2 regions of the Bradyrhizobium sp. LA2.1 genome follow, and region 1 is predicted to be linked to the other one. Evidence: riboswitches for the same ligand, from Rfam matches in the RefSeq annotation. Region 1 holds a riboswitch; the other holds the start of a gene.
The links. A riboswitch is a leader RNA that binds a small molecule or an ion and turns the genes downstream of it on or off. The one in region 1 is predicted to bind cobalamin.
Positions count from the first base shown of each region.

Region 2: it holds a riboswitch for cobalamin, as region 1 does, so the genes downstream of both, ABIB95_RS34570 (TonB-dependent receptor domain-containing protein) here and ABIB95_RS02135 (TonB-dependent receptor) in region 1, are expected to answer to the same signal.

Region 1 is NZ_JBEPQI010000001.1:490,590-505,302, forward strand. It holds gene ABIB95_RS02100 (hydantoinase B/oxoprolinase family protein) at 1-337, opposite strand, end outside; gene ABIB95_RS02105 (hydantoinase/oxoprolinase family protein) at 334-2,343, opposite strand; gene pdxR (MocR-like pyridoxine biosynthesis transcription factor PdxR) at 2,769-4,316, opposite strand; gene ABIB95_RS02115 (NAD-dependent succinate-semialdehyde dehydrogenase) at 4,469-5,902, opposite strand; gene hydA (dihydropyrimidinase) at 6,082-7,491, opposite strand; partial or broken gene ABIB95_RS02125 (maleate cis-trans isomerase family protein) at 7,504-8,237, opposite strand; gene ABIB95_RS02130 (PepSY domain-containing protein) at 8,359-9,780, opposite strand; gene ABIB95_RS02135 (TonB-dependent receptor) at 9,793-12,165, opposite strand; cobalamin riboswitch at 12,283-12,484, opposite strand; gene ABIB95_RS02140 (histidine phosphatase family protein) at 12,556-13,128, shown strand; gene cobT (nicotinate-nucleotide--dimethylbenzimidazole phosphoribosyltransferase) at 13,135-14,187, opposite strand; gene cobF (precorrin-6A synthase (deacetylating)) at 14,198-14,713, opposite strand, start outside.
Region 2 is NZ_JBEPQI010000023.1:76,873-91,585, reverse strand. It holds gene ABIB95_RS34580 (hypothetical protein) at 73-651, opposite strand; gene ABIB95_RS34575 (DUF6925 family protein) at 713-1,723, opposite strand; gene ABIB95_RS34570 (TonB-dependent receptor domain-containing protein) at 1,741-3,858, opposite strand; cobalamin riboswitch at 3,973-4,186, opposite strand; gene ABIB95_RS34565 (hypothetical protein) at 4,262-4,483, opposite strand; gene ABIB95_RS34560 (hypothetical protein) at 4,612-4,869, opposite strand; gene ABIB95_RS34555 (hypothetical protein) at 4,972-5,184, opposite strand; gene ABIB95_RS34550 (hypothetical protein) at 5,337-5,513, opposite strand; gene ABIB95_RS34545 (adenylate/guanylate cyclase domain-containing protein) at 5,640-7,376, opposite strand; gene ABIB95_RS34540 (lytic transglycosylase domain-containing protein) at 7,703-9,886, shown strand; gene ABIB95_RS34535 (hypothetical protein) at 9,977-10,279, opposite strand; gene ABIB95_RS34530 (hypothetical protein) at 10,348-10,536, opposite strand; gene ABIB95_RS34525 (hypothetical protein) at 10,533-10,931, opposite strand; gene ABIB95_RS34520 (PAS domain S-box protein) at 11,633-14,059, shown strand; gene ABIB95_RS34515 (response regulator transcription factor) at 14,056-14,713, shown strand, end outside.

The DNA of each region.
Region 1 (14,713 bases):
CGTCAACGAAGACGGGACGCACGACCTTGACGTCGTTGAGGTGGTTGCCGCCGAGCGCGCCGACATTGTAGATCAGCACGTCGCCGTCGTTCAGGCTCTCGACCGGCACGACCTTCAAGAGTTCCGGGATCGTGTAGGCCATCGCGCCGAGATGGATCGGGATGTCGCGGCCCTGCCCGACCAGGCCGCCACGGCCATCCGTGATCGCGGACGACAGGTCGCCGGCCTCGCGCAGCAGCGGCGAGCGCGCCGAGCGCGTCATCACCAGGCTCATTTCCTCGGCCGCGGCCGAGAGCCCGTGCCTGATGACCTCGACGACGAACGGATCGAGCTTCATGCCGCCCTCCGCGTCAGGAACAGGTTGCCTGATACATCGGGTTTAGCTTGCCAGCCGGGCGGGACCACCACCGTTGACCATGCGTCCTCGATGATCGCGGGGCCGCTGACGACATCGGTCAATTTGGCGCGATCGATGATCGCGGTCGGGATATCGTGGAGGCCATCGAATGAGCAGGCCCGCTTGCCTGACGACACCGCCCTCACCGCAGTCGCCGGCCGGCTCACCACCGTCGTCGAGGGGCGCCGCGCCTGCACACGCACGGATTCGATGACGCAGGGCTCGCTGGTCGCATAGCCGAACAGCTCGTGATGCCGCGTCAAAAAGTCCTTCTTCAGCTTGGTCGCGTCGAGCGGCAACGTGAACGGCACCGGAATGGCATCATTCTGCGCCGCGTAGCGCATCAGCGCCACCAGCTCGACCTGGATCTCCGCCTGCGCAACGCCGTTGGCAATCAGCGGCGCCGAAGCATCGTCCATCAACGTCCCGATCCGCTCCGACACGCGCGCGAGATCGATGCCGTCGAGGGCGGCGCGTAGCGTCTGCTGCTGGAGAAAGCTGAAATCGGCTGTGAGACAGCCCAGTGCCGAGAACGCGCTCGATGCGCTCGGCACCATGACCTCCGCAATTCCGTAGAGATCGGCAAGGCCTGCCGCATGCATCGGGCCGCCGCCACCGAAGGCGAGCAGCGTGCAGTCGCGCCCGTCGATGCCTCGTTCGACCGTGACGCGGCGAAGCGCGCGGGCCATGGTCGCGTTGGCGACCTTGATGATGCCGAGCGCGGTTTCGGTCAGGCTCAGCCCCAGGGCGCGCGCAATCGGCTCGATGACGCGTTCCGCGGCCTTGATGTCGATGCCGATGCGGTCGCCAAGCTTGGTCTCGGGATTAAGATAGCCGAGCACCGCATTGGCGTCGGTGATGGTCGGCTCAAGGCCGCCGCGGCCATAGCAGGCAGGCCCCGGCTCGGAGCCGGCGCTCTCAGGCCCGACCGTCAAGCCGCCGGGACCGTTTCGCACGATCGATCCGCCACCGGCCCCAATGGAATGGACCGCAAGCATCGGCTGACGCAGCGGCTTGTCGCCGAGCATGCGGCCGTCGGTCATCTCGGCCTGACCGTCGACGATCAGGCAGACGTCCGTCGTGGTACCGCCCATGTCGAAGGTGAGCATGCGCGATGTGCCGAGCTGGCGCGCGATGCTGACCGATGCGGAGACGCCGGCGGCCGGCCCCGACATCGCCATCACCAGCGGCCGCCGCTTCACCGCCGAGATCGGGACCATGGCTCCGGCCGAATGAAACACCTGCAAGCCGGCGCCGATCGGCAGCCGCTGCTCCAGCTCGCTGAGATATTCCACCGCGATCGGCATCGCGGCCGCGTTGAACACGGTCGCCGACGTCCGTTCGTATTCGCGCGCCTCGGGATTGACCTCATGCGACAGCGAGATGTGGGCGACGACGCCCTTGAGCCGTTCGCCGAGTATTTTTTCGTGGACGGGATTGGCGTAGGCGTGAAGCAGCGCCACGGCGACGCTCTGCACGCCGGTCTGCTTCAGCCAGGCCACCAGACGCTCGATCTCGGTCTCATCCAGCGCCTTCAGCACCCGGCCTTCGTGATCGAGGCGCTCGGCGAGCCCAAAGCATCGTTCGGGCGGCACCAAAGGCGGCGATTTCGGCGGAATGTCGAGACGATAGAGATCGCGGCGGCGATAGCGCGCAATCTCCAGCACATCGGCGAACCCTTCGGTCGCGACCAGCGCGACCTTCGGCAGCCGGTTCTCGACGATGGCGTTGGTGACGCGCGTGGTGCCGTGCACGAAGCGCTTGACCTCGCTCTTGCGCAGGCCCACCGCCTCGATCGCCTCCAGCATCGCCTGAACCGGCGCGTCGGGGCGCGACGGCACCTTTGCGATCCGCGCCTCCGCGGAGTCGCGCCTGATCGCAATGATGTCGGTGAAGGTGCCACCGATATCGGTGCCGACTTCCCAGTGATTTTCAGAGGAACTCATGTGCGGGGTCAGTTACGGATGACGTCCGAACCGGACGCCGGGTGCTTGCCGTCCATCGCAGCGTCCAATGCCAAACCGAGAGCGCTCATCATCATCCCCTGTCATGCCACCGCCTGCGAGCGTGCGACAGAGCGATGGGCTCGGGATAGGGCCAGAGTTGTCGCAAACCACTAGACCAGCGCAGGACCGACATCACGCGGTGCAACACCGGCTGCACGTTTTGGTGCAGCACTGCACGCGCAGAGAGCACACGAACGCGAACCGTTCCACGCGACAAACGTGCAGCGCACCACGGATTTCTCCGCGCAAATCGTGACGCCCGCTGCACTGCAATCGGAGCACTCAAAAACGTCTGTCTAATTTCCAGGCGATTGAACGGCGTTGCGGGATAGCCGCATGCCTACGAGCTATGCACGACGGTCGGCTCAGCTTCTCTTTATTGTACGAACAGTAAGAGAGGATATTGCCGGGTCGGATGGTGCGTCGCGGCGACCGCTGCCGATGCAAGCCGCGATTCTCGCAAGCAGCGGCGCGGCATCCTCGACCCGCAGCCGTCCGTAGCCGAACACCAGGCCCTGCCGCGTCGGCTGTTCCAGAAAGTTTTGCGAGAGCGGCTGGACGTGGATGCCCGCCTGCTTCAGGACTGCGGCCGCCTCTCGGTCGCTCATCCGTGCCTGCATCGCATCGGTAAACAGCGCCACCAGATGCAATCCGGTGACGGCGGAGGATACGGAGAGATCGTCAGGCATCAGCGCTGCGATCGCATCGATCAGAGCCTTCCGGCGAGCGGCGTAAATCCGCCGCATCCCGCGCAGATGCCGCAGCAGGTGCCCTTCCCGCATGAACTCGGCCAGTGCGAGCTGTCCGATGCCGGAGGTATGCACATCGATCCGCGCGCGGCCCTTGGAAAAGCCTTCGATGAAATGCCTGTTGGCGACGATGTAGCCGAGCCGCAAATTCGGCATCATGATCTTCGAGAAAGTGCCGAAATAGATCACCCGCCCCTCGCGATCGAGCGAGCGCAACGAGGCGATCATGCTGTCCTGGTGCCTGAACTCCGAATTGTAATCGTCCTCGATCACCCAGACGTCGTTCTTGTTGGCCCAGTCGAGCAGTTCGAGCCGCCGCTCCAGCCCCATGCTGACGCCGAGCGGATATTGATGCGACGGCGTCACCACGATCAGCTTCGCGCCCGGTGCGCGCCTGATACCTTCGGAGACGACGAGGCCCTTGTCATCGACCGGAATTGGAACGAGCTTCGCGCCCGCAGCCGTCAGCGCCCACCGGGCCTCGACGAAGCCGGGCTCCTCGACCCAGACCTCGTCGCCGGGATCGAGGATCATCCGGCTGCAGAAATCAAGCGCGCCCGAAGTACCTGAGGTGACGACGACCTCTTCCGGCGAGCAGACGAGCCCGCGCACCGAGCCGAGGAAGTTCGCGATCTCGCTCCGCAAGCGCGGATGGCCTTCCGAGGGAAGATCGAGACACTCCTGCTCTCTTGGATTTTGCCAGGTCTGGCGCAGCAGGCGCGACCAGTCCTTGAATGGGAAGGTCGAGATGTCAGGCGCGCCCGGGCTGAACTCCGAGGGCCAGTTGGTCTCGTAGTCGAAGGCAAGCAGCGAGCGCCAGCGCTCCGACATGTGGGTGGGCTTGGCCGCAGGCGAGGTCGCGGACGCAGGCGCGGCATGTGGGGTCGCCACTGACGCCACCATGACACTGCCGCGCGGCATCGATTCAAGATAGCCCTCGGCGTAGAGCAGATCCCAGGCGGTCAACACCACCGTGCGCGAGCAGCCCAGTTCGCGCGCGATCTCCCGGGATCCCAGAAATTGCGTTCCAGCCGGAAAGACGCCGCGCAAAATGCCGTCGCGGATGTGCGCCGCGATCTGCAGATGCAGCGGCACCGCCGAATTCCGGTCGATATGCATCCCGGCAAGGGACACGCGCTTGCTCGGGTGACGGCTGTTGTCCATGTCTCGCCCGTCAGGCAACGCAGGTCTATCCACCGTCATTCCGGGGCGCGCCACTTGGCGCGAGCCCGGAATCCATTTGTCTGCATCACGTGTTGCGCGATGGATTCCGGGTTCGCGCTTCGCGCGCCCCGGAATGACAACGCGACTTTTCTTTACGCGCTCGCCTGCGTCACAAACTTCGTGTTGAGATAACCCTCGATCGCCTCGAGGCCGCCTTCGGAGCCGTAACCGGAATCCTTGATGCCGCCGAACGGCACTTCCGGCAGCGCGAGACCGTGATGGTTGATCGAGACCATGCCGCTCTCGATGTCGGCACCGATCGCCTGCATCGTCTTGGTCGAGGTCGTGTAGGCATAGGCCGCAAGACCGTAAGGCAGACGGTTAGCCTCAGCGACCACTTCGTCGTAGCTGCGGAAGGATGTAATCGGCGCCAGCGGTCCGAAGGGTTCCTCGTTCATGATCCGGGCATCGCGCGGCACGTCGGTGAGCACGGTCGGCTCGAAGAAGAAGCCTTCATTGCCGATGCGCTTGCCGCCGGCCTGAACCTTGGCGCCACGCTGCACAGCGTCGGAGACCAGACCCTCCATCGCGTCGACGCGTCGCGGGTTCGCCAGCGGACCCATGCGGGTGTCCTTGTCGAGGCCGTTGCCGACCTTCAGGCTCTTGGCCGCGGCGACGAACTTGTCGACGAAGGGCTGATAGACGCTCTCATGCACCAGGAAGCGCGTCGGCGAGACGCAGACCTGGCCGGCGTTACGGAACTTGTTGGCCGAAAGAATCTTGGCGGCGTTGTCGAGATCCGCGTCCGCGAACACGATCGCCGGCGCGTGGCCGCCGAGCTCCATGGTGACGCGCTTCATGTGCAGGCCCGCGAGTGCGGCCAGATGCTTGCCGACCGCGGTCGAGCCCGTAAAACTGATCTTGCGGATGATCGGGTGCGGAATGAGATATTCTGACACTTCCGACGGCACGCCGAACACCAGCTGAACGACGCCGGCCGGAATGCCCGCATCCGCATAGGCGCGCACCAGCTCCATGCAGCTTGCCGGGGTTTCTTCCGGGCCCTTGACGATGATCGAGCAGCCGGCGGCGAGCGCGGCCGAGATCTTGCGGACCGCCTGGTTGATCGGGAAATTCCAGGGCGTAAACGCGGCGACCGGGCCGACCGGCTCCTTGGTCACGAGCTGGGAGACGTTGCCCATCCGCGGCGGGACGATGCGGCCATAGGCGCGGCGGGCTTCTTCCGAGAACCAGTCGATGAGGTCGCCGGCGAGCATGGTCTCGCCCTGCGCTTCCACGACCGGCTTACCCTGCTCCATGGTCATCACGGGTGCGATCTCGGCGGCGCGTGAGCGGATAATGTCGGCGGCCTTGCGCATCAGCTTGTAGCGGTCGAACGGCGAGGTCTTGCGCCAGATCTCGAAGCCGGCCTTGGCGGCCTCCAGCGCGCGGTCGAGGTCCTGGCGCGAGGCGTGCGGGGTCTTGCCGATCGGCTGGCCGGTGGCGGGGTTGAGGATGTCCTCCGACTTGCCGGAGGTGCCGTCGGTCCACTCGCCGGCGATGAACATCTGAACTTTCGGGTACATCCCTGGTGTCTCCTGCATGATTTCGGCGGCGATCAGCATTTGCGCCCGGCCGCCTCATAAGTGGGCGCAGAGCTACACCGAAAGGCGGCCGGCGGAAAGGGATCAATGATGCCGCAGCAGCGCGAGGATGGTATGCGCAACAGACGACATGGCGTCGTCCCGATGCGATTATTTTCCCGTCACACCAGGCTCGATTTGCCGCGGCTGAGCACCTCGCCCGCGCCCTTGTCGCCGACGATCCTGCCCTGCTCGTACACCACGCGGCCCCGCGCGATGGTGGTGACGGGCCAGCCGGTGACGTCAAAGCCTTCCCACGGGGTATAGTCCGCGCCGTGGTGCAGATCGGCCTGTTGAATCGTCTTTGTCAGCTTCGGGTCCCACAGCGCGATGTCGGCGTCGAAGCCGACGCCGATCGAGCCTTTGCGCGGATAGAGCCCGTAGATCCGCGCATGATTTGTCGCAGTCAGCTCGACGAATTTCTGCAAGCTGATCCGCCCCTTCGACACGCCCTCGGAGAACAGGAGCGGCAACCGGGTCTCGACGCCGGGGATGCCGTTCGGCACCCAGCGGAACGAGGTGCGGGCATTCGGCGTCAGCTTGCCCTTGGGATCGTCGTAGCGGAACGGGCAGTGATCGGACGAGAAGGTCTGGAACACCCCCGTGGTGATGCCTTCCCAGATCGCCTGCTGGCTTTCGGCATCGCGCGGCGGCGGCGAGCAGACATACTTTGCGCCTGACATGTCCATGTTCAGGCCCTTCATGTCGTCGGCCGTCAGCGTGATGTATTGCGGACAGGTCTCGGCATGCACCGGCAGTCCGCGCTGCTGGGCCCAGCGCACCTGCTCCATCGCCTCGCGCCCGGAGACGTGGACGATCATGATGGGAACGCCGATCACCTCGGCATGGCTGATGGCGCGATGCGTCGCCTCGCGCTCGACGGCCTGCGGCCGCGAGGTGCCGTGATAATAGGGCGCGATGTGGCCCTCGCGTTCGAGCTTGGCGGTGAGGAAACGGATCGCGTCGTAGCCCTCGCAATGGACCATGACAAGCGCCTCCTCGCGGCGCGCGACATCGAACACTTCCAGCAGCTGCTTGTCGCTGAGCACGAGGTCGTCATAGGTCATGAACACCTTGAACGAGGTGTAGCCGTCCTTGACGAGAGCCGGCAGCTCCTGCCCGAGCACGACCGCGGTGGGGTCGGAGATGATGAGGTGGAAAGCGGTGTCGATGTAGCATTCGCCCTCGGCGAGCTTGCGGTAGTTCTCGACGCAGGTGCGGAGCGACGTGCCCTTCTCCTGGAGCGCAAAGGGCAGCACCATGGTGTTGCCGCCAGCCGCCGCCGCGCGCGTTGCCGAAGCAAAATCGTCGGCCATCACGACGTCGGGGCCAGAGGCCTGGGAGATGTGGACGTGACTGTCGATCCCGCCCGGCAGCGCCAGCAGACCCGTCGCGTCGATCTCGCGTGCCGCGCCCTCAATGCGGTCGGCGATGCTGACGATGCGTCCGTCGCGAATGCCGATATCGGCGCGAAACTCGTCGCTGGCCGTCACGATGGTGCCGCCGCGAATGGCGAGATCGAGCTGCGTCACAGGAGGGCTCCGTCACTTGATGATCGCTGATGTCTGGAAGATCCGGCCCCACGCCGCAAGGGCCGCGATGTCGCCACCGGCGAGTTCGAGCGTCCGCCACAGCGTGACCGCGACCGAGTCCAGCACGGCGATGCCCAACTCCCGTTCGAGTGCTGCAGCCAGCGCGGCGCCGTCGAGATTGGTGCAGAGAATGACGACGGCATCGGCGCCGTCCGCCGCGACCGCGCGGATCATGTCGGCGATCGTCGCGGCTCACCGAAGGAAAAGTTATCGCGCAGGCCGAGATGCCGCTCGGCGTGAGGGGCGATCCCCTCCTCGGTCCAGACATCGCCGATACGCCGTTGCACGTCGTCCGTATAGGGTGAGACCAGGCCGACGCGTCCGGCGCCGAGCGCGCGGACGGCATCGATGCAGGCGAGCGTGGAGGTCGTCGCCGGGATATCGGTCCGCGCCGCGATCGCCTCGCACAGGCTCCGGTCGCGGCCGATACCGAGCCAGCTCGCCGACGTGCCGTTCCAGGCAATGGCATCGACCTTGGCGTCCGCCAGCAGATCCGCCGCCGGCAGCATCACCGAGGCATCGAACTGGTTCAGCGCCGCGGCATCGAGCGCGATCTCGGTAACGCGGAAGCGCGAGAAATGAGCGGTGACGCCGGCCACGCCATGCAGCATGGAACAGGTGACGGGCTCCAGCACCGAGTTGGACGACGGGGTCATCATGCCGAGGCGCTTGCGCTGAATTGACATCGATCACGATCGCCCGATTGAGAGAGCGCACCGCTGCGCCCCCTCGGACGATCATCCGCGCCTGCCATCGCCCGCGCAACCCGCAATCTGCATGGCGCATATGATTTGTTCGATACGCAGCTCAAGCCGCGAAGGTCGACCGCAAGCGCCGCCAGCCGATGACGATGCCGGTGACGGAAAATGCCAGCCCGAGCAAGCAGAGCCCGACGACCAGGATATCGCGCAGACGCGGACGCGCCATGAGAACGGGAAAATCGAGCGTGTGAAGCGCGCTATAGAACCAGCGATAGGCGCGCCGCGAGGCATCCAGTCTTTGCAGCACGCGGCCGTCGCCACCGTCGATGTCGAACCAGAGGTCGCCGCATCGGGAGCGATAGACCGGGGCTCTCGGGACAACGGAGTACGCGGGATAATCCTCATTGTCGGCAAGAACGGACGGGGCGCCACAGCCCGGCGCAAGGCGCGTCGTCAGCTCATGGACATCCCTCTCGCCGAGGAATGCCACCTGCCGGCTGCGGATCGCCTCCCCCGCTTTGGTCAAGGCCTGACTGGCGAGGCCGGTCCGGTCGCGCCGGTAGACGACACCGTTGACGGCGAACCATTCGATGTCGCGAGCCGACGGCTGACCGACCGGTGGGGCCGTCGTCCAGTCAGGCGCGGCATACACCACGCCCGCTTCGGTCGGGGTCAGCTCCCCGCGCGAGAACAGCCGGCCGTGATCCATCGAGAGCCAGCCACTGAAACTCCAGGTCAGCACGAAAACGGTCGCGACGAGACCAATGATGTGATGCAGTGCGTGCCAACCGCGATAAGGCGACGAAACCCCGCGCCCTCGAATCCTGATCCTGATAATTCCGAGCACCGCGCCGAGCGTCGCCGCGATAAGGGCCACCAGCGACAATGTCGAGACCACCTGATCCCAAAGGGACCAGTTGCTCCTCAGGACCGTCGGATAGATCCAGTGCAGGACGCTGCCGGCCCAATTCCACCCGCGCTCGCTCCGGGTCGTATCCAGCACGACTTCGCCGGTGCGCGAGGAGACATAGACCTCGGTTCCGACCGCATCGCCAAGAGCGACGTGCAACAGAGGCCGGTGTCGATCAAAGCCGTTGGGTACGCTCCATTGATCATAATCCGCGCCCGAAATCATCGCCGCCCGCGCGGCATCGAGCCCGCGTTGCCGGGCATGATCCCGCGCGATACCGACCGCGACGTCGGCGGACGTCACCGATGCATCCCGTCCGTCGGAGGCAAGGACCGCGCGCACACGCGACGGGTCCGACACGACATAGACCGGCCCGTCGCTCCGCTGGAGCAGGCGAACGCGCGTGGCGTCCGCGATCCCGCTCGCAGCGACGGCATCCGCGACCGCAATCCTCACCTCTCCGCGATCAACCGGCGCGAGCCCGGCAAAGCGTTCCGCTTCCGTCAGCGACGGAAACGGAACGAAGTGCATCACGATTCCGCTCGCGAACCACATCGCGAACAGCAGGCAGAACGCGATCCCGAGCCAGCGATGCAGCAGCACGATCGCGTTCATCATGTGGTCAGCGCCCTACCATTTGAACGCGGCCGAGAGCTCATAGGTCCTGGGCGCACCGAGCAGGATCTGGTCGGGATAGAACGGATCGCCCCAGATCGCGTAGCGCTTGTCGGTGATGTTGCGCACGCGGAAGCCCAGACGGGCCTGATCGACCGCGTTGAACACCGTCTTCGGGATGTCGACGAAGGCGTAGACGTCGGCGACGGTGTAGGCCTTCATCGTCACGACGTTGGCATCGGTGTTGTAGCGGTCGCCGACATAGCGGCCGGTGATGCCGAGCTCCACCGGCCAGGGCGTGAAGAACCGGTACGACGCACCGGCATTGGCCACGACACGCGGCACGTTCGGCGGCGTGTTGCCGGAGAACGAACCACCGGCAAAATTGTAGTCGGCATAGCGTGCATCGACATAGGCGATGTTGCCCCAGAGCCGCAGGGGATCGATCGGGCGTACGGCCGCGGCGAGCTCGACGCCCTTCGACTCCTGCCGGCCTGCGATGTTGAGCTGCATGCCGCCGGCCGCGGCATAGACGTTCTTGCGCAGGATGTCGTAGGCCGAGAACGACCATTCCGCCCTGTTGTTCCACAACAGATGCTTGACGCCCGTCTCATAGGTGCGCGAGGTCGTCAGGTCGAGTGGCTGGGCTGGCCCAAGCAGGAAGATGTTGTTGGCGGAGACGTCGGCGCCGGTGGCGTACTGGCTGAAGAAGGTCACGCCGGGAACGGCGTCCCAGGTGTAGCCGATACGCCCCGTCGTCGGGACCCAGGACTTCGAGAACGGGAAGTTCGCCTTTTCCAGCCCGGCGGAGTCGGTCGAGTTGCGGTCAAGCCCGATATGCTCGACGCGCAGGCCGCCGATCAGCGCAAAGCTGCGCGTCAGCTTCAGCCGGTCCTCGAACGACAGCGCTTCGTTGTCGATGCGCGCGGTCTGCTGCTGCGTCGTGAGCAGGCCGTAAAGGCCACGGTCGGGATTGACGAGCGAGACGTAATCGTCCGGGAAGTTGGCCGCGCCTGGCCTGACGAAATCGAGATAGCTGGACGAAAGTGTCGTGACCAGGCGGTTGTCGAAGCCTGCGATATTAGCGTCCCAAATCAGGTCGGTAATGTTGCCGACAAGGCGTTGGCTATGTGCAACATAGAAGCGCTCGCGATCGACCATGTTCGAGTTGGGCAGGCCCGTACTGGCATTGAAAGCCTCGATCTCGTTGTTGAACCAGGTACGCTCCGCGCCATAGGCATAGGCTTGGCTCTTCAGCGTCAGGTCAGGCGCCAGCTTCAGTTCGAAGCCGCCGCGCAGCCACACCTCTTGTGCCACGTTGCGGTTGTCGAGAACGTTGTAATTGGTGTTGAAGGTACGATCGTCGATCGTGATCGCACCGAGATTCGTTTTGTTGAAATTCGAGACGTAATTGCCCGAAACAATGCCGCTCGTCGCATGCGAGCCGCTGAAGGCGACCGGCACCAGCGGCGCGCCCCAATAGGCCTTCGAGCGATCCTCCCGGTACTCGATCGCGCCCCATATCTTGAGGCTGTCGGAGATGCGGTAGTTAAGCTGGCCGGAGAGATCGAGCGTCTTGGTATTGGTGTCGTCGGCAAAGCCATTGAGCGAGGCGCGGCTGATGTCGAAGCGGTAGTCGAGCCCCTGCAAATTGGTGCTGCCGCCCGAGCCGTAGTGGACGCCGAACGAATTGAGCGAATCCCAGGAAAAGTCAGCTTCATTCCGGATCGGCCCGGTGTGTGGCTGCTTCGTGATCAAGTTGATTGCGCCACCGGCGGCACCTTCGCCCGACATCAGCGAGGCCGGACCTTTCAAAAATTCCACGGCTGCGAGATTGGCCGTATCCGTGATCCGCGAGGTCATGTTCTGCGGACCGATCTTGATGCCGTTGTAGAGCATGTTGATCTGGCTGTTGGTGAAGCCACGCATGGAGAAAGCCGCGGGCTCGGCCGGATTGTCGCCGGAGGTGACACCGACCGCGCCCTGCGCAACCTCCGACACGGTGCGATAGCCCTGCTCCCGCATGGTCGCGGCCGAGATGACTTCGACGGTCGCGGGTGTCTCCTGCACGGTCAGGCCGAGGCGCGAGGCGCTCTCGGCAACCACATTGGTGTTGAGCGGCGTCTGCGCCGCCGCGGTCGGCACGACGGGCTTGGCCGCGGCCGATGCGGCCGCTGGCCTGCGCGATGCTGCGCGGCGTGGGCTCTGCGCGTCCCGGGCCGCCGGCTTTGCCGGTTTGCGGGATTGGGCGGGCGACACCTCGACCGGCGGCAGCGGCTCGCGGGCCTGCTGCGCCACGGCGGCAGGCAGATCGAGGGTGGCAAATGACGTAAGCGCGGCGGAAGCGAGCAGGAAGCAACGCGGTCGTACAAGACGAATGGAAGACACAGTTCGGGACCTCGGTGTGACGTCAGTGGCACGTCACCGCGAACCAAGGTCCCATCTTCCGGCCTTTGAGCCTTCCGATGAAGCCGAATGTCTGTACTCCCCGACCGACATCTTCGCGTGTGACCACGGCTGACGGCAGGTCTCCTGGCTCGCGGGTCAGTACCTTGCATCGCCTTCCCGGGACCGAGATGCCCAGTGGCTCGTGACGCAAGATTCGCCGCTTACAGTTGCGGGGGCAGCCGCGGCATTGGGGATAAAATCCCCGCACCGCATTCCCTTTTCATCCCCACTCGGGGAAACCGTCAAAGCCATCTAGGATTACCGACAAGACAGAGTCAATGTGCCGCTGCGACGTTATTACCACAGCGACCAACTTCCTTGGAGATAGGCATGGAAGGCGAGACCTTCCTCTGGCTGATACGGCACGCGCCCGTCGACGGCGTCAAAGGGACGATCCACGCGGCCGACGCGCCCGCCGATCTCGGCGATCGCGTGCAACTGGAGGCGTTGCGACAGAGGCTCCCGCCAGATGCTGCGAGCTTTGCGAGCCCGGCGCGACGCACGGTTGAGACGGCGCGCGCGCTGGGACTCGAACCCGCGTTGGTGCCCGAATTTGGCGAGCAGGATTTTGGCGACTGGACCGGCCGGCGGCATGACGAGATCGCGGCGACCGGCGGCGAGGCCTATGCGCAGTTCTGGAGCGATCCGGCGCACGGGCGGCCGCCTCGCGGCGAAAGTTTTGAGGATCAGGTCGCGCGCGTCCGGCAGGGTCTCTCGCAAATCGGCGCCGGGTCAGCAACGCTCGTCGTGCATTCCGGCACCATCCGCGCCGCACTCTGCATTGCGCTGGATCTCACGCCACAAGCGGCCCTGCGCTTCGTGATCGATCCGTTGTCACTGACCCGGATCGACCGGCTCGCCACCGGCTGGCGCGTCGTCGCGGTCAATCAGCGCGCGGCTTGAGCCGGGTCAGGCCGGGCGATCCGGCACGTTGGCCTGCGCGAAGGTCGCCATGTCGTTGTGAAGGCTGCACGCGAGCCGCACCAGTGGCAGCGAGATGGCCGCCCCCGATCCTTCGCCGAGCCTGAGATCGAGGCTGATCAACGGCTGCACGTTCAGCGCACGCAGCACCAGCCGATGCCCCTGCTCCGCCGATTGATGCGACGGCAGCAGGAATGGCTGGCACGACGGGTTCAGCCGCACCGCCGCCAGCGCCGCCACCGATACGATGAAGCCGTCGATCAACACGGGAATGCGGGCTTGCGCAGCCGCAATGATGGCGCCGCAGATCGCCGCGATTTCGAGGCCGCCGACGGCGCACAGGATATTTTCCGGCGAAGCGCCCGCAACGCCGTGACGCGCGATCGCAGCGTCGATCACGCGCGCCTTGTGCGCACGGCCGGCCGCATCGACGCCGGTACCGCTGCCCGCGATCTCCTCGGCACTGATGCCGAGCAGGCTCGCCGCAATCGCCGCCGACGTCGTGGTATTGCCGATGCCCATCTCGCCGAAGATCAGGAGATCGGGCCTGCCGGCGTCTGCGCGCGCGACTGCGCGCTGACCGGCTTCGAAGGCGAATGCCAGCTCCGTGGGGCTGAGCGCTGCTTCCACGCTGAAGTCGCGCGTGCCCTGGCGCGGCTTGTCGGTGACGATTCCTGCCATCTCCTCCTGCGCCAGCGTGCCGGCGTCCACGACCTCAAGGTTTGAGCCAAGCTCACGCGCCAGCACCGAGATCGCGGCACCGCCCGAGGCAAAATTCGCCATCATCGCGATGGTCACTCCTTGCGGATAGGCCGACACGCCCTGCGCGACGATGCCGTGATCGCCGGCGAAGACGATGATCGGCACTCGCGCGGCGCGCGGCTGCTCGGTCGCCTGCAGGCCCGCAAGCTCGACCGCAAGCTGCTCCAGCCGGCCGAGCGCGCCGGCCGGTTTTGTGAGTTGCGCCTGACGCGCGAGCGCCGCCTCGCGATGGACAGCGGAGACATCGGGGCATTTCCGGGTGACCCAATCGGGGAGCATGCTGCCTCGCTTACGGCCTGCGCTTGAGAATGTAGCTGTCCATGATCCAGCCGTGCCGCTCGCGCGCATCCTGTCGCGCGGCGACGATGTGCGGGGCGATCTCGGCCAGAACGCCGGACATGACGATCTGATCGGGCATGCCGAGATAGGCGCCCCACCAGATGTGCAGCCCCGCTGGATCGAGCGACTGGAACGCCGTGCCGCCGTCGAGCATCACCACCACGGTATCGACGCCCTGCGGCCAGCCGCCTTCGCGCAAGCGGCGTCCCGTCGTGACCAGGAAAGGCTCGCCGATGTCGTTGAGCGGCAGCGCATGCGCCGCGCACAGCGCCTGGATCGAAGTGATGCCGGGCACGACCTCGATATCAGGCAAGGGATCGAGCCGCCGCGCAATGCGCAGGGAGGAATCATACAGTGATGGATCGCCCCAGATCAGCAGCGCGACCTTGCCATCATCACCGAGCTGGCTCGCGATCGTCCGCGACCAGGCCGCGGCCACGGCATCGTGCCAATCGTCGACGCCCTT
Region 2 (14,713 bases), on a different contig from region 1:
AACCCTGTTCCCTGTGGAATGCGGGAATTCCCGCCGGGCTCGCGCAACCCTTGGGATGACGCACATCCAGCATTACGCGTTCCGCATCGCGCGCCCGAACGGATCGACCAGGCGGACGATCTCGCAGGCGGCGACGAGGCCGGCGAGCCAGACGGCGCTGGTCAGCCCGATGCGCGTCACGATGGCCGCAGTGAACGCGCCCTCGCCGCCAAGGAACGGCGTCGCGGCAAGCAGCGCGAGCTCATAGGCGGCGTAGGCGGCGACGAGCGCGATGGCCAGCATCAGCGGCGTGCGGCCCTGCGGCAGCAGGCGGAGAACGGTCGATGCCGCTGCCGTCGACAGCAACGCGGCAGCACCGATGACAAAGCCCCAGGCGATGGTGCTGCCATCGATGGGATAGTGCAGCACGCCGAAGCCGATGGTCTGGTTCACGAGCCAGGCGCCGGTGACGACGAGCAGCGCCGGACGCATCGGCAGCATCGCGGCGGCGACGACGGCGAACGCCGCAAACGGCGTCGCGCAGGCAAGCGCGAAGCTCGCGAGCGCGCATGACACCGTCAGCAGCACAAAGCAGAACATCGGCGCGAGGCGCGAGGTGACCGGATGAAGGCGGAAACGGTCGGCGTGGGGCGGCAGGATGGTGACAGTCATGGAACGATCTCCTTGTGGGATTTGTAGCACAATTTTGCTGGAACGCGGCATCACGTCTGACTCAGTGAAGAGCCTCCATGGGATCTTCAGTCTCGGCTGGATCGCGCCGGTCGTAGGCGGCAAGCCAGGCGGCGAGTGCCGCCGTGTGCGGCTCCATGGCAGCCAATTGACGCAAGGCCACGCGAACGGTGGCGCGCGCCGTGCGATCGGGCGGAAGCGTCATCATCTCAGGTCCCCGCCCCTTCGCGACCGCCTCGACCACGGCCCTCTTGCACGCCGTCAGCTCCGGCAGCCCATAGAGTTCGAGCAGCGCCTGGAAGGCTGCGTGACGATCCGGCCGAAAAGCGCGCTTGCGGCCGAGCTGATCGCGGAGCGGATGGGCCGGATAGAGATGCGCGCAGGGGATCCACCCCTCAGGCAGCGGCTCGTTGGCGGCATGGGTGCGGCGATGCGCGAGCAGCTTTGGCAGAACGTGGGTGTGCGGGCCGTCAGGGCTTCGCCCACCCGGCGGCGGGATCCGCTGGAATACCTCGGCGCGCCCGATGCGGCTGATGAAGACGCGGTGCGGATTGGCGGTCAGAATGATCCGCATGGCATCGCTTTCGGGCGCGAACACGGATTGGCCCGTGCGGCTCCTGAGTGCGGCGACGGCATCGGCATCGCTGACGCGGATGCAGGCGTCGATCTGCAACGTTCCGAGACCAAGGTCGAACAGGATGCCGCTGCGATCCCTCGTCAGGAGCGCCTCGACATCCGGACCGAGCTCGGTCAACACGGTACGACCACTCATGGCGCTGGCTTCATGCGGAAGACACAGCGCGATGCGGTGGCTCCAGCTCTCCGTGGTCGGCGATTCCGATGCGATCAGGCGCAGATCCGGGTGGGAGACAACGCGTATCCCACCCTTCTGCGTCACGGCGCTGATCCCGTTGCGAGACTGCTCCATATCGAAGGCCTCACCGGGCTCGCGTGTGAACTCGGCAATGGCACCGAACGTGCCGACGCTCCAGCCGGCCTCAGCGTCGGCAAGCTGGCTTGCGATCAGGTCCATGAGCGGATCGGCCGTCGTCATGAGGCTTCTCTCTCTCACTATCTGACGTCGTAATTCGCCAGGCGAATGCCGCCATAGACGCCCAGTCCCGGCTGCAGAAAGCCGGTCGGATTTTGATAGTGCACATTGGCGAGATTATCGACCCGGCCGAACACCTTCACCTGGTCGGTGACCAGATATTCGGCTGCGACGTTGACGACAGTGTAGGCCGGAGCCAGCAGACGCAGAATGCTGAAGTCGCGGTTGCCATCGACGAAACTCCCGACGTGCAACACTGTTGCGGACAATGTGAGCGGGTCGATCGGATTCCAGATGACATTTGCGCTCCACTTCTCCTTCGGACGCCTCAGCAGCTCCAGTCCCGCCGTTGCATCCACTGCGCGGGTAAAAGTGTAGTCGGCACGAACGCGAAGCCGGTCGGTGATCGCAGCCGCGACGAAGCTCTCCGTGCCCTCCGTGATCGCCTTGCCGATATTGGTGTTGGTGCTCGTGAACGTCACGGGATCGAACGTGCTCTGGATCAGGTCGGTAATGTTGTTACGGAAGTAGGTCGACCCGAAGCGGACACGATCGCCAAACAAGGGTTGCTCGAAGCCGGCGTCGTATCCGACGCTTTCCTCGGGCCTGAGGTTGGGATTTGCAAAGAAGAAGAACGCGGGAAAGCTGACGTAAAGCTGGTTGAGCGTTGGCGCCTTGAACCCCGTGCCGTAGCTTCCCTTGAACTTCGTATCCGTGACCGGCACGATCATGGCAGACGCCAGACGAAAGGTCGGATGTTCCCCAAACCGCTCGTTATCGTCCTGCCGGACGTTGGCCGTGAAGAAGACGCGATCCCGGAACTGGGACTGCAGCTCCATATATCCGGCCTTGTTGACGTTTTGCGCCGAGACCGTCGCCGTTTGCAGTGTTTCGGTCTCATGCTCCGCACCAATGATGACATTGTTGTTGGGCGCGAGCTGGGTCGTGGTGTGCCAATCATACTTGACGCGGTCGCCGGTCGTGATCGTGGCCATCGCGTCGCCGGGCGAGATGTTGTAGTTCCAGTGATTGGTGTAGTTGACGCCGAAATAGCTTTTCATCCGGTCGTCGAGAGCGGACCAGACCGCCTCCCCGCGCGTGAAGAGCTGGTGCACCGTCTGCGTGCTTTGCGCGGCCGCGGGAAAGCTCGCGGATGTGACGGGATCGAAGGTGTCTCCGGTAAAGCGCAGGGTGGCGTCGGTGTACCGCGCCACGCTATTGAGCGTCAGGTTTTCGCTCAATTCGACGCCAAGCTTCGTCGAGTAGGTCATGTTGTCGTAATAATTGCCGATCGCCTTCTGCCCCGGCGGCAGCAATTCGACCGGCGTCACCGGCACGTCGTTCGCGTGGAAATGCGCGACGTTGAAGGCATAGTTGAAGTGGTCCTGTGAACCGCTCAGACCTGCAGTTTGATTGAACGTTCCGAACGAGCCTCCCTCGACCGAGCCGGTGGCGCGGGCGGGACCGTCGCCCTTCTTCGTCACGATGGAGATCACGCCCCCCAGCGCGTCTGCGCCGTAGAGACCGCCCTGCGGACCGCGCAGGACTTCGATCTGCTGAATGTCGGAGGTGAGCAACTGGCCGAAATCAAACGAACGGTTCGGGTTGCCGGGATCGCTGACATCGATGCCGTCGATCAGGACCTTGGTGTGGTTGGAATTCGTTCCGCGCATGAAGATCGACGTCTGTCCGCCGGGGCCGCCGGTCTGCACGAGATTGAGGCCGGGAACCGCGCTCAGTGCATCGGATGCGGTCCGGCGCTGATCGCGCTCCAAGTCTCTGGCGGTCAGAACCGTCACCGAGCTCGCAACCAGATTGGTCGGAGTGACAATACCCGTCGGACTGACGACGACCGTCGGAAACAGGTTGGCCGCGGATACCCCGGCAACCGGAGACGACGCCGGCACCAGCTCGGGCTTCGGCAGCCGAGCGACGCGCCGCTGCTCGGGCTGGTCGGGCCCAGGCCGCGCGACTTGCGGCTTGGCCGGACGCTCGGTCGGCGCGACCTCGACCGGCGGCAGCAGATCGGGCGATGCCGACTGCTGCGCCTGGGCAATGGACAGATCGAGCGAATATAGGGAAACGAACGCGACAACGCCGGCGCGGAAGCGCCTGGCGGCAAAGACATTACGGGACACTCTTGTAACCTCGGTATGACGTCAGTGGCACGTCACAGCGAACGAGGTTTCACGGCGGAGCGTTCGATTGCTCCGGTGAAGCTAATGTCTGTACTCCCCGACCGACATCTTCGCGTGTGACCACGGCTGACGGCAGGTCTCCTGGCTCGCGGGTCGTTACCTTACGTCGCCTTCCCAGGACCGAGATTCCCAGTGGCATATGACGAAAGATTCACCGCTTACAGTTGCGGGGGCAGCCGTGGCGTTGAGAATATCCCGGTATCGGGAAAACCTCGCACCACGTTCCCTTTTGATCTCCGTGAGGAGAACCGTCACCGGCCAATCTACGGGGCGGGCAAGCGAAGAGTCAATCGGCCGGTTGCATCACGGTCAGAGCGCCGCACCGGAGATTGAGCCGGCGCAATCAGGCCGGCTCCTGCTCCGAACGCGTCCTGATCACCGCCCGCTCGCCGGCATCGACGAGCTGGCCGATGCCGGTGCGGCCTGTGAGCGCGCAGCGGATGATGTTCTCGGCAACGGACCTGCGAAAGCAATGGTCCTCGCCGACCGGGCGATTGCGGCAGACCCGATCCAGCGCCAGCTTCATGTTGATCCGGGTGCGGGTGTCGAAATGCTCGCTGATCATTCGCAGGGCCTCGATGCGTTGATGTCGGAGCGGAAACGCGTCGGCGTAGGCCGGGTTCCAAAAACGGACCGCGCAAGGCGTTGCGCAGAGCCGACTACGCCCGATCTCTTGGTCCTGTGACGGGCGGGCTACGCCCGACCTCTTGGCCGCTGGGCCTGAGCCCAGGCCGCGGTGACGTCGCGCAGCGGAGCGTCGATGCGCCGGATCGGGGTCAGCTCACCGGAGGCCGAGATGATGGCGGTCTCCTCGCTGCGACAGCGCGGGCATACGAAGCGGACCTCGTGCGGCGACGAAGACCAGCTCGAACGTTTGACGTTGGCCGCCATCGGCCATGCATCGCAATGCGAGCACGACACCAGGAACCGACCGAGATCGAGCATACCCATTCCATAGGACTCCGCGTCCTGCCTGCCCCTTCAATGACTAACCCATGTGGATCGTTCCGGTGCCCGAGCACCCTCAGCGCTAGCTCCAGCCAGCGCCGCCGCTCAGTGGGCACCCTTGAGGGTGCATGACGTGGTGCAGGTGACGGTGTTGCCGTGGTCGCACGCCTTGCAGGCGGCAACGCACTGGTTCATGTCGCGGGGATTGTAGGAGCTGTAGTTCCGCATCGCACAGACCGGGGTCGAGCCGGTGATGTCCTGCTCCTGGTTGCAGGCGGCCATCATGAGCGCGAAGATGAGGACTGCGAGAAGGCGCATGGGATTGCCCTGGTGAGGAGCGGCAAAGCGACGTCAGCGAGATGCGCTGCACCGCAACGGACCTCGGCATTCCCAATGCGAGCAATCATGATCGCGACGCTCGCATCCTCAAAGGATGCGCGCCAAACATTAAGAACGGATTGCAGGCGGCGTCAGGCCGCGGCCTTGGTCGCGATCGCCTTCCGCATATCCACCGCCAGCTGACGATACTGCTCCGAGAGTCTCAGATAGAACTCGCGCTTGGTGCTGTCGGTGGCGAGCTTGGCAATCAGCTCGCATTCGGCGGTGAGCGTCTCGAACCGTTCCAGCCTGTCATGAAGTTCTGTCATCGGCGTGTCCCCATCAAACGCCACAAGGGACGTCAAACCTAAGCCTGAGAAATAGGTCACGGCGAACATCGTTATCGAGTAGAAACGTTTTTTCCAGCAAGGACGGTGCAAGCCCAGCAAGAACGGCTATTTCTGCTCCAGCCGCCAGGCACCATCCCAAGCTGCGTCCGGCGGATTGGCCTCGAACTGCGCGATGCGGCCGAGCAGCGTGCGCGAGGGACCGTCGCCGGGCACGGCTTCGAGCGCTGCATTGAACGCGGCGCGAGCATCGTCAAAACGCTGCGCGCGGTAGGCGGCGAGGCCTTCGGCGTAGCGCGCGCGCAGACTCTCCTGCGGGACGCTGAGCCCGTGCGCCTTGCTCATCACCTCGAAAATGGCCTGCGATGCGCTTTGGCCGGCCACCGCGAGACGATCGATCTCGCGCAGCTCGAGGTTCGATCCGATCGCGTCCGCCGTCGCCTGCGCGATCAGGATCCGCGTGCCGTAGATCTTGTTGACCAGTTCGAGCCGCGAAGCGAGGTTCACGGCATCGCCCATCACGGTGAAGCTCATCATCAGCTCGGAGCCGATGCTGCCGGTCAGGACCTCGCCGGTGGCAATCCCGATGCGCAGATCGCAAGGGCCTGGCATGGCGCGGATGCCGAGCAGGTCAGGCAATTGCTTCTGCAACGCCGGCACCTCATCGGCCATGTCGATGGCGGCGTAGCAGGCGAACAGCGCCGGCTCGTCCTCCTCAATGAAGGGAGGGCCCCAATAGGCCATGATGGCATCGCCGATATATTTATCGATGACGCCGCGATGGCTCCGGATCGGCGCGGACATCACCGTGAAATAGTGGTTCATGACCTTGACGAGGCCGCGCGGGGTCATGCCCTCGCTCATCGAGGTGAAGCCGCTCATGTCGGAGAACATGATGGTCATCACCCGGCGCTGGCCGTCGATGGCGACCTCCGGGCGGTCGATCAGCCCCTGCGCTACCTTGGGATCGATATAGCGGCCAAAGGTCTCACGGATCCGCTCGTTGTGCCGCAGCTGCTCGATCATGCGATTGAAGGCGGCGGCGAGTTCGCCGATCTCGTCCTGGGTCGAGACCGTGATGGTCTTGTCGAAGCGGCCCGCCTCGACCTCGCGGGTGCCGGCGAGCAACAGCCGCACCGGTCGCGTGATGCCACTGGAGACGAGGAGCGCGAAAGCAAATCCGACCACCGCCGCGAGGATGGTGACGATGCCCGAAATGATCATCGCCTGGTGCTGGCGACCGATCACTGTCGCCGTACTGGCGAAGACCTGCTTCAGCATGTCGGCGCGGATCGCGTCGATCTTCTGGTTGAACTGGTCGCGTATGGTGTCGAGATGCTCCAGGGTCCCGCGCGCCTCCGTCATCTGCTTGCCTTCGACCTGCTTGAGGAGTTTTGCGTGGTCCTCATTCATGTCGTGACGCAGCTCGGTGAGAGCGGTTTCGATGCGGGTCTCGATCCGCGCCAGCCCGGCATTGTCGGAAGGCGTCCTCTTGTCGTCGATGATCGCGTTGATGTGCGTGCGCGCGGCCTCGGCTTCCTCGTCGATCTTCCGATCGGCCTCCTCGAATTCGCGCAGGCGCGCCGCGTAGGCCTCCTCCTCCGAGGGGGCCTGCATCTTCATCATGACCATCCGCCGCAGCGCCACCGAGCGCTCCAGCGAGCGGATGTTGGCGCGCGCCAGATGGCCATAGGCCGGAATGTAGCGATCGGTCAGCTCGTCGAGCAGGACACCGACCTGGCTCGACATCACCATCGAAAGAATCGCGGTGACCAGCATCAGGACGATCAATCCGAGGGCGATCCCGACGATCTTGCGCCTGATCGACTGGTTGAAAAGTGGCATGAGCGGTGGGGGTAAGAGCTGAAAGGACCGGTTGGGAACTCAATACACCGGTTTTGGCGGCGGGAACACGCGCAATCTGGCCCTCGCGACGCCCCTGACCGCGCGCAACCGTCGCGCGAGCCCCATTCGTTAACAAAGGTTGAAGGCATTACCCTTTCCGCCATTTCGGAAGTTCCCGAGTTCCCATCGGTATTTTGCCGCATTGTTGAAGGAGCGTGAGGACTGCGAAACGATGTCGTGGCATCGTTTTGGGTGTCGTCTTTGATTCTCAAGCCGCATGTCGTCGCGGACCTTGGTTTGTAGTGGTTTCGCAGGGGGACCATCGAATGAACCAGTGCCTACGCTCGCTCGCGTGTGTCATTGCCGTGGCCGCTTTGGCCTTGATCCCAACGGAGCTGGCAGCGAAGAGCAGTCACAAATCGTCTGCGTCGAAGAAGACGCATGAGGCGAAGGCCGGCAAGCAGCGCCATGCTGCGGTCAAGTCGCGCCATGGCAAGCACGCCGAGGCCAAGCGCAAGTCGAAGAAGGACGACGAGCCCTCGGACAAGCCGGCGCCGCCGCCGCTCACCGGCGACCTCGCCGCGCTGAAGGACGCCATCGATCTCGCGCGCAAGGGCAAGACCGACGATGCAAGCGCGGCGCGCGACCGCATTGCCGATCCGGCCGGACAGAAGCTCGCCGACTGGTTCATGCTGCGCCATTCCGAGAGCACGGCACCTTTCAAGCGCTACGCCGGCTTCCTGGCCGCCAATCCGGACTGGCCGAGCAGCGCCCTGCTCCGCCGCCGCGCCGAAGCGCGGCTGTGGCAGGAGAAGAGCGACGCGGCGACCGTGCACAAGTTCACGATGGACCGGCCGACCAGCGCCAAGGGCAAGTTCGCGCTCGCCCGCGTGCTCCTGAGTGAAGGCGACAATGACAGGGCTACGCGCCTGGTGCGCGAGGCCTGGCGCACGGACGAATTGTCCGAGCGCAGCGAGGAGGATTCCTATGAGGCGTTCCGCGATCTCCTGACCGCTGACGATCATCGCGCCCGCATGGACAAGCGCCTTGGCGCCAAGGACTATGCAGGTGCGCGTCGCGCGGCCAAGCGGCTTGGCGAAGACGCGCTCGCGATCGTCAAGGCCTGCTCGGCGGTCACCGGCAAGGCCAACAAAGCAAAGGATTATCTCGAGGACGTCTCGACCGAAGCACGCCGCGATCTCGGCTACGTCCTCTGCCGCGCGCAGTGGCATCTCCAGAACGACCGCATCGACGACGCCGCCGAGGTGATCCTGGCCGCCGCGCCCGACACGATGGCGGCCCAGGACACCGATGCCTGGTGGCGCGAGCGCCGCCTGCTCGCGCGGAAGCTGCTCGACCAGGGCAAGTTCAAGACCGCCTACGACGTGGTGCGCGCGGCGGCGGTGCCCGCGATGGAAGTCTATCGCGTCGACTACCACTTCATGTGCGGCTGGATCGCGCTGCGCTATCTCGACGATCCCAAGACGGCCATGGTGCATTTCGCCGCGATCGACGAAGGCTCAGCCAATCCGATCGCGCTGTCGCGTGCGCATTACTGGCGCGGCCGCGCGGCCGAGGCGATGGGGGCGACGGCGGATGCGCGCATGAGCTATCAGGCCGCTGCGCGCTATCCGACCGCCTATTACGGCCAGCTCGCACGCGCCAGGCTCGGCCTCGACGGGATCGAGCTGCGCGCGCCCTCGCCCGTGCTGGCCGCGGCCGATACACAGCCCGCGGACGAGCGCGTCCGAGCCGCCGAGATGCTCTACGGCACCGGCGAGCGCGACATGGTGTTCTATTATGCCGAGGATTTCGCCAAGGAGAGCACCGACGTCGCAGCGCTGGAAGCGCTCGGCGAGCTCGCCGGCCGGCGCAACGATGCGCGCGTGATGCTGGAGGTCGGCAAGTCGGCGCTGGCGCGCGGGCTTGCGCTCGACCATTACGCCTTCCCGACCATCGGCATTCCCGAGCACAAGCAGGTCGCGCCCGCAATCGAGACCAGCGTGATCTATTCGGTGGCACGCACCGAAAGCTCGTTCGACCAACGCGACAAGTCTGCCGCCAACGCGGTCGGGCTGATGCAGGTGACCCCGGAGGCGGGCCGCGATACCGCAAAGCGCTTTGGCCTGACCTATGACTGGGACAGGATGGTGTCCGATCCCGTCTACAACACGCAGATGGGCGCGGCCGAGCTCAGCGCGCTGCTGTCGGAATATCGCGGCGACCAGATCATGACCTTCGCGGGCTACAATGCCGGCCGCGGCCGGGTGCGCGAATGGGTGCAGGCGCGCGGCGACCCGCGCGACCCCAAGGTCGATCCGGTCGACTGGGTCGAGCGCATCCCGCTGTCGGAGACGCGCAACTACGTCCAGCGTGTGATGGAGAATGTGCTGGTCTACCGCGCCCGGTTCGAGGGCAGCGGCACAGCCACGGCGAAGTCCGAGCAACGCGTCACGACGCACGAAGTCAGCGCGGCACCCACGGCAGCGGCCGCAGCCGCCGCGCCCTAGCTTCGCAACGCCGGGGCTGGACGCGGCGCGAAGCTGGATGCAGTGACTGCGGCCGCCGACTCTGCGCGGCCCGCATCGTTAGGCTAGCCGTCACCTCCTTCCGTGGTCAGAAGGTTCGTGCGCGCGCAGAAATGCTTCCGTCAGCGCGCCCGAGAGCGCGCCGAATTGCATCATCCAGCTCCAGCTCGAAATGGCCGCCAACACCGTGACCATCTCGAGCGAACTGCGGTAAGGCCAGAGCGCTTCCATGCTCGTCTGCTGATACCGGCGGTAACAATCATACTCGCAGTACTGCCGTTGCGTGGACACATGCCGGACGTAGCTCGAGCCCAGCGGCCGGGCGCACGCGCTGCAGGTGACGCCATGGCGCGGTTGGTCCTGGTTGACGAGCATGAATTTCAACGTCCTGTCCTCCCCTGCCAGCAGTCGCATCGGCCGATGCGCTTCGCCCACCCGTCAGCTCAAGACGCCGCTTGCGCTCGCCTCTCGATCAACGGCGCCGCTTCGTGATGGAGCGCGTAACACTCGTAGCCGCAATAGGGCAGCAGCGTCTTCGCGTCGCGCAGATAACCGCCGCTGATCTCCTCGCAGCACCATAGACAGAACGTCTTGCGGAAAGGGGTCCTGCCGTTCACCAATATGAATCTCACGTGGCACCTCCCAACGCGAAGCAGTAGACCGTGTCGACCAGAGAGGCGGACGGCGGCGGCGCGCAAAGATGGTTGCGGCCGTCGGGATTGTCCCTGTTTCGCTCGACCTTCTGGGATGGAATGAGGATGTACTTCCCGTCTTCCCGGCGCCGCGCGTAGATCCGGCCGTCGACGTATCGCACCTCGGTCGGGTAGCAATCCGCGCTGTTGCAGCAGCTGAGCACGGGATTATCGGGCATGTGCCAGCTGGAATAGAACTTCTCGTGCAGGAGCTGATCCTGGAGTGGATGATGACGACGTGCACCATCCTGTCCGAGCTCGTCGGCCTTCACTCCCGTTACCAACGGAAGCGGCAGCGCGATCATCAAGAGGAGCTTGCAAGCACGGTTCAGCACGCAGCCTCCGGTTCAGAATTGCCGAATGGAGCCGATCGAAGGGCTAATCCTCATGCCGCCTGAAATCGAAACAACCATCGGCGGTCGCGTTCGCGGCGCGCCCTGAAGCGATCGAGACATTTTCTGGAGCACAGCGGCGCTCGCCACGAATAATATCGGATCAGGCCAAACTTGCCGCTACAGACAGCGCAGGCTTTTACGGCAGGGCCACGCTCGGAGTGTTCAGGCGTATCGCACATCATGCTCTCCTCCCGGCTCTCATGGTCGTGGCTTCGCGCGTACGCTGACGCCCGACCATCCACGCTCGTTACTGAATTGCGGCCTCTCAATCGCGACCAGCCAATCGTGCAGCAGGTCGGGCAATGGACGCGGAGCTATCGGCAGCACATCGAGCTAATCGCCGGCTTGTGGCCTTGCACATCGCGTCCCTTCGATGGTTGTGAGACTAGTCCGCATGCAACGGACGACTCAATTGTACGGAGGTAAATGTGCGCTATGACTTGGGATGCGCGAGCTATACGTAGGTTTGCCCCGTAGTTTTCCGGGCCTTCGCCGCACCTTCGCAACGAGACGGCGCAAGGCCGGCAGGCTGCACGGCTGCCGCGAGTTTCGGCGCGGAGTCTACTTTGGTCGGAGGGAATTGCTCCCCTGATTGCAAAGTGCTCTACTTGCTTCGACCCCTGCGAGCCGGGACGCCCGCGATGATGCCTGGCCAAATCGCGAAATTTGGTAATTCGGCCGCACAATTGCTGCTCGGCGGCCTCGCGGCGCTTCGATCTTTCGGCACCGGCGAGAAGGAAAGTTCCGCGGTCGGTGATGACTCGCGACAGGACATCGTCGATCTACGCGACGCCGTGAAGCAGTGGCGCGAGGTGTTCGAGCATAATCCGGTCATGTATTTCATGGTCGATCCGGCCGGGACGGTGCTCAACGTGAACACGTTTGGCGCCGCACAATTGGGTTACACGGCGACCGAGTTGACCGGCCAATCCGTGCTGAACGTCTTTTTCGAGGAAGACCGCGACTTCGTCCGTCAATGCGTAGGGTTGTGCCTGGAAACCGTGGACCAGTCGCACACCTGGGAGATTCGCAAGATCCGCAAAGACGGCTCGGTTCTCTGGGTCCGTGAAAACGCCAAGGCGATGCTGCGCGGCGACGGCACGCCGGTCGTGCTGGTCGCCTGCGAAAACATCACCCAGCGCAAGGAGGCGGAGGATGCGCTGCGGCAGAGCGAGGCCTACCTCGCCCAGGCTCAGGAACTGAGCCGCACCGGCAGCTTCGGCTTGAGCCCCACGACCGACGAGATCTTCTGGTCGAGGGAAACGTTTCGCATTTTCCAATGTGACCCGGCCATGCAGCCGAACCTGGGCTTCGTGTTTCAGCGCATCCATCCGGAGGACCGCGATGCGGTCCGCCAGACCCTTGATCGAGCTTTCCGCGAGGCGGAGGATTTCGACCATGAATATCGCCTGTTGATGCCGGATGGATCCATCAAATATCTCCATTCCGTGGCACGCGCGGTGAGACGTGCATCCGGGCGCATCGAGTTCGCCGGCGCTGTCACCGATGTCACGATTGCAAAGGAAACAGAGAAGAGGCTGCGCCGCAGTGAGGCCTATCTGGCCGAAGCCCAGCGCCTCAGCCATACGAGCAGCTGGGCCTGGGACGTGCGTCGTCAGGAGTTTGCCTACCGATCGGCTGAACTCTACCGCCTGTTCGGATTTGAGCCGGACCAGATCGATGTCCCGGCGCGGGCTTTCCAGCAACGGATTCTCGCCGATGACTTTCGACGAATTGCCGACGTGGAACGTCGCGCAATCCACCAAGGGGAGCCCTTCGAAATCGACTTTCGGATTGCACGTCCGGACGGTTCGATAAGACGTGTCCATACGGAGGGACATCCTGTGAAAGGCGGCGATGGCGATGTGATGGAAATCATCGGCACGCACGTGGACGTCACCGAGCAGTTCGCCGCAAAAGAAGCGCTGCAAAAGGCCTTTGACGAGCTCAAGCAATCCGAGCAGCGCTTCCGCGACTATGCCGAAACCGCATCGGACTGGTTTTGGGAGACCGGGCCGGACCACCGCATCACCCGGATATCGGAACACGCCGATACGGCCAGTCCGGTGCCGACGGGCTTGATCGGGCTGACCCGCTGGGACATTCCGCCCGATGCCGAGTTCGAGCCCGAGAAGTGGGAGCAGCATCGCGCGGCGCTCGATGCTCATCTTCCGTTCCGCGACCTGGTTTACCGCAGCAGGGATCGCAACGGATCTCAGATTTACGTGCGCACCAGCGGCAAGCCCTTCCATGACGAGAATGGTAACTTTCTCGGCTATAGGGGCGTCAGCAGCGATGTGACGGCGGCAATCCGCACCGAGCAGGCCGAAGATGCCCTGCGCAAAGCGCAAGCCGAGCTCGCTCATGTCACGCGCATCACGACGCTCGGCGAGCTCACCGCCTCGATTGCCCACGAAATCAACCAGCCTCTCGCCGCCGTCATTTCCAATGCCGACGCCTGTATCGGTTGGCTCGGCCGCGACCCGGCCGATCTCGACGCTGCGCGCCGTTCCGTCGAATGGATCGTCGAGGACGCCAATCGGGCCAGCGAGGTGATCCGCCGGATCCGGGCGCTCGCGAAAAAGACCGAAATCGAGATGGTCCCAGTCGACATCAATCAGGTCGTGAGGGAGGTGATGGCCCTCGTTCGGCGCGAGCTCGCTACCCATGCCGTGTCGGTGCGGATGGAGTTGTCGTCGGGCCTGCCCAACATTTGCGGCGATCGGATCCAGCTCCAGCAGGTGCTGATCAACCTCGTCATGAACGGGATCGAAGCCATGCAGGCCAATGTCGAGCTCCCGCGCGAGCTGGCAATTCGCTCCAGTCGGGACGGCGACGAGCACCTGCTTCTTACCGTGACGGATCGCGGTCTCGGCCTTGACAGCGACGTGACAGACCGCATGTTCATGCCGTTCTTCACCACAAAGTCGAGCGGCCTGGGGATGGGACTATCGATCTGCCGATCGATCATCGAGGCTCACGCGGGCCGTCTTTCGGCATTCCCAAATGAGGGGAGCGGTGCAACATTCCAGATTGCCCTGCCCTTCCCACACGAGGCCGCGTCGTGACCGACCACGCCAAGCCAACGCAGGCGCAGGCACAGGCGGGGGCCGATGATCCGATCGTCCTGATCGTCGATGACGATCCGTCGATGCGGCGTGCGCTCACCAATCTCTTCCAATCGGTCGGCCTCAGGGTGGAGGCCTTCGGCTCGGCGGCGGAGGTCATGGAAGCCAAGCCGCCGGTGGTCCCCAGTTGCCTCGTGCTCGACATCCGCCTGCCCGGCTCGAGCGGCTTCGACCTCCAGGCGGACCTCGTGAAGGCCGACATTCGCACGCCTATCATCTTCATCACCGGTCATGGCGATATCCCCATGACCGTCCGGGCCATGAAGAGTGGCGCCATCGATTTTCTGACCAAGCCGGTGCGCGACCAGGACATGCTGGACGCGGTCCAGGCTGCGATCGAACGCGATCGCAAGCGGCGCGATGCCGAGAAGTCGGTGTCGAGCGTGCGGACTCGCTTCGAAGGCCTGACGCCGCGTCAACGCGACATTCTCGCCCTGGTTGCGTCCGGCCTGATGAACAAGCAAGTCGCTGCCGAGCTTGGATTGGCTGAGATTACCGTCAAGATCTATCGCGGGCAGATCATGCGGAAAATGGGTGCGAAGTCATTGGCCGATCTCGTCAGAATGACCGAGGTGCTCGGAATTCCACGCCCGG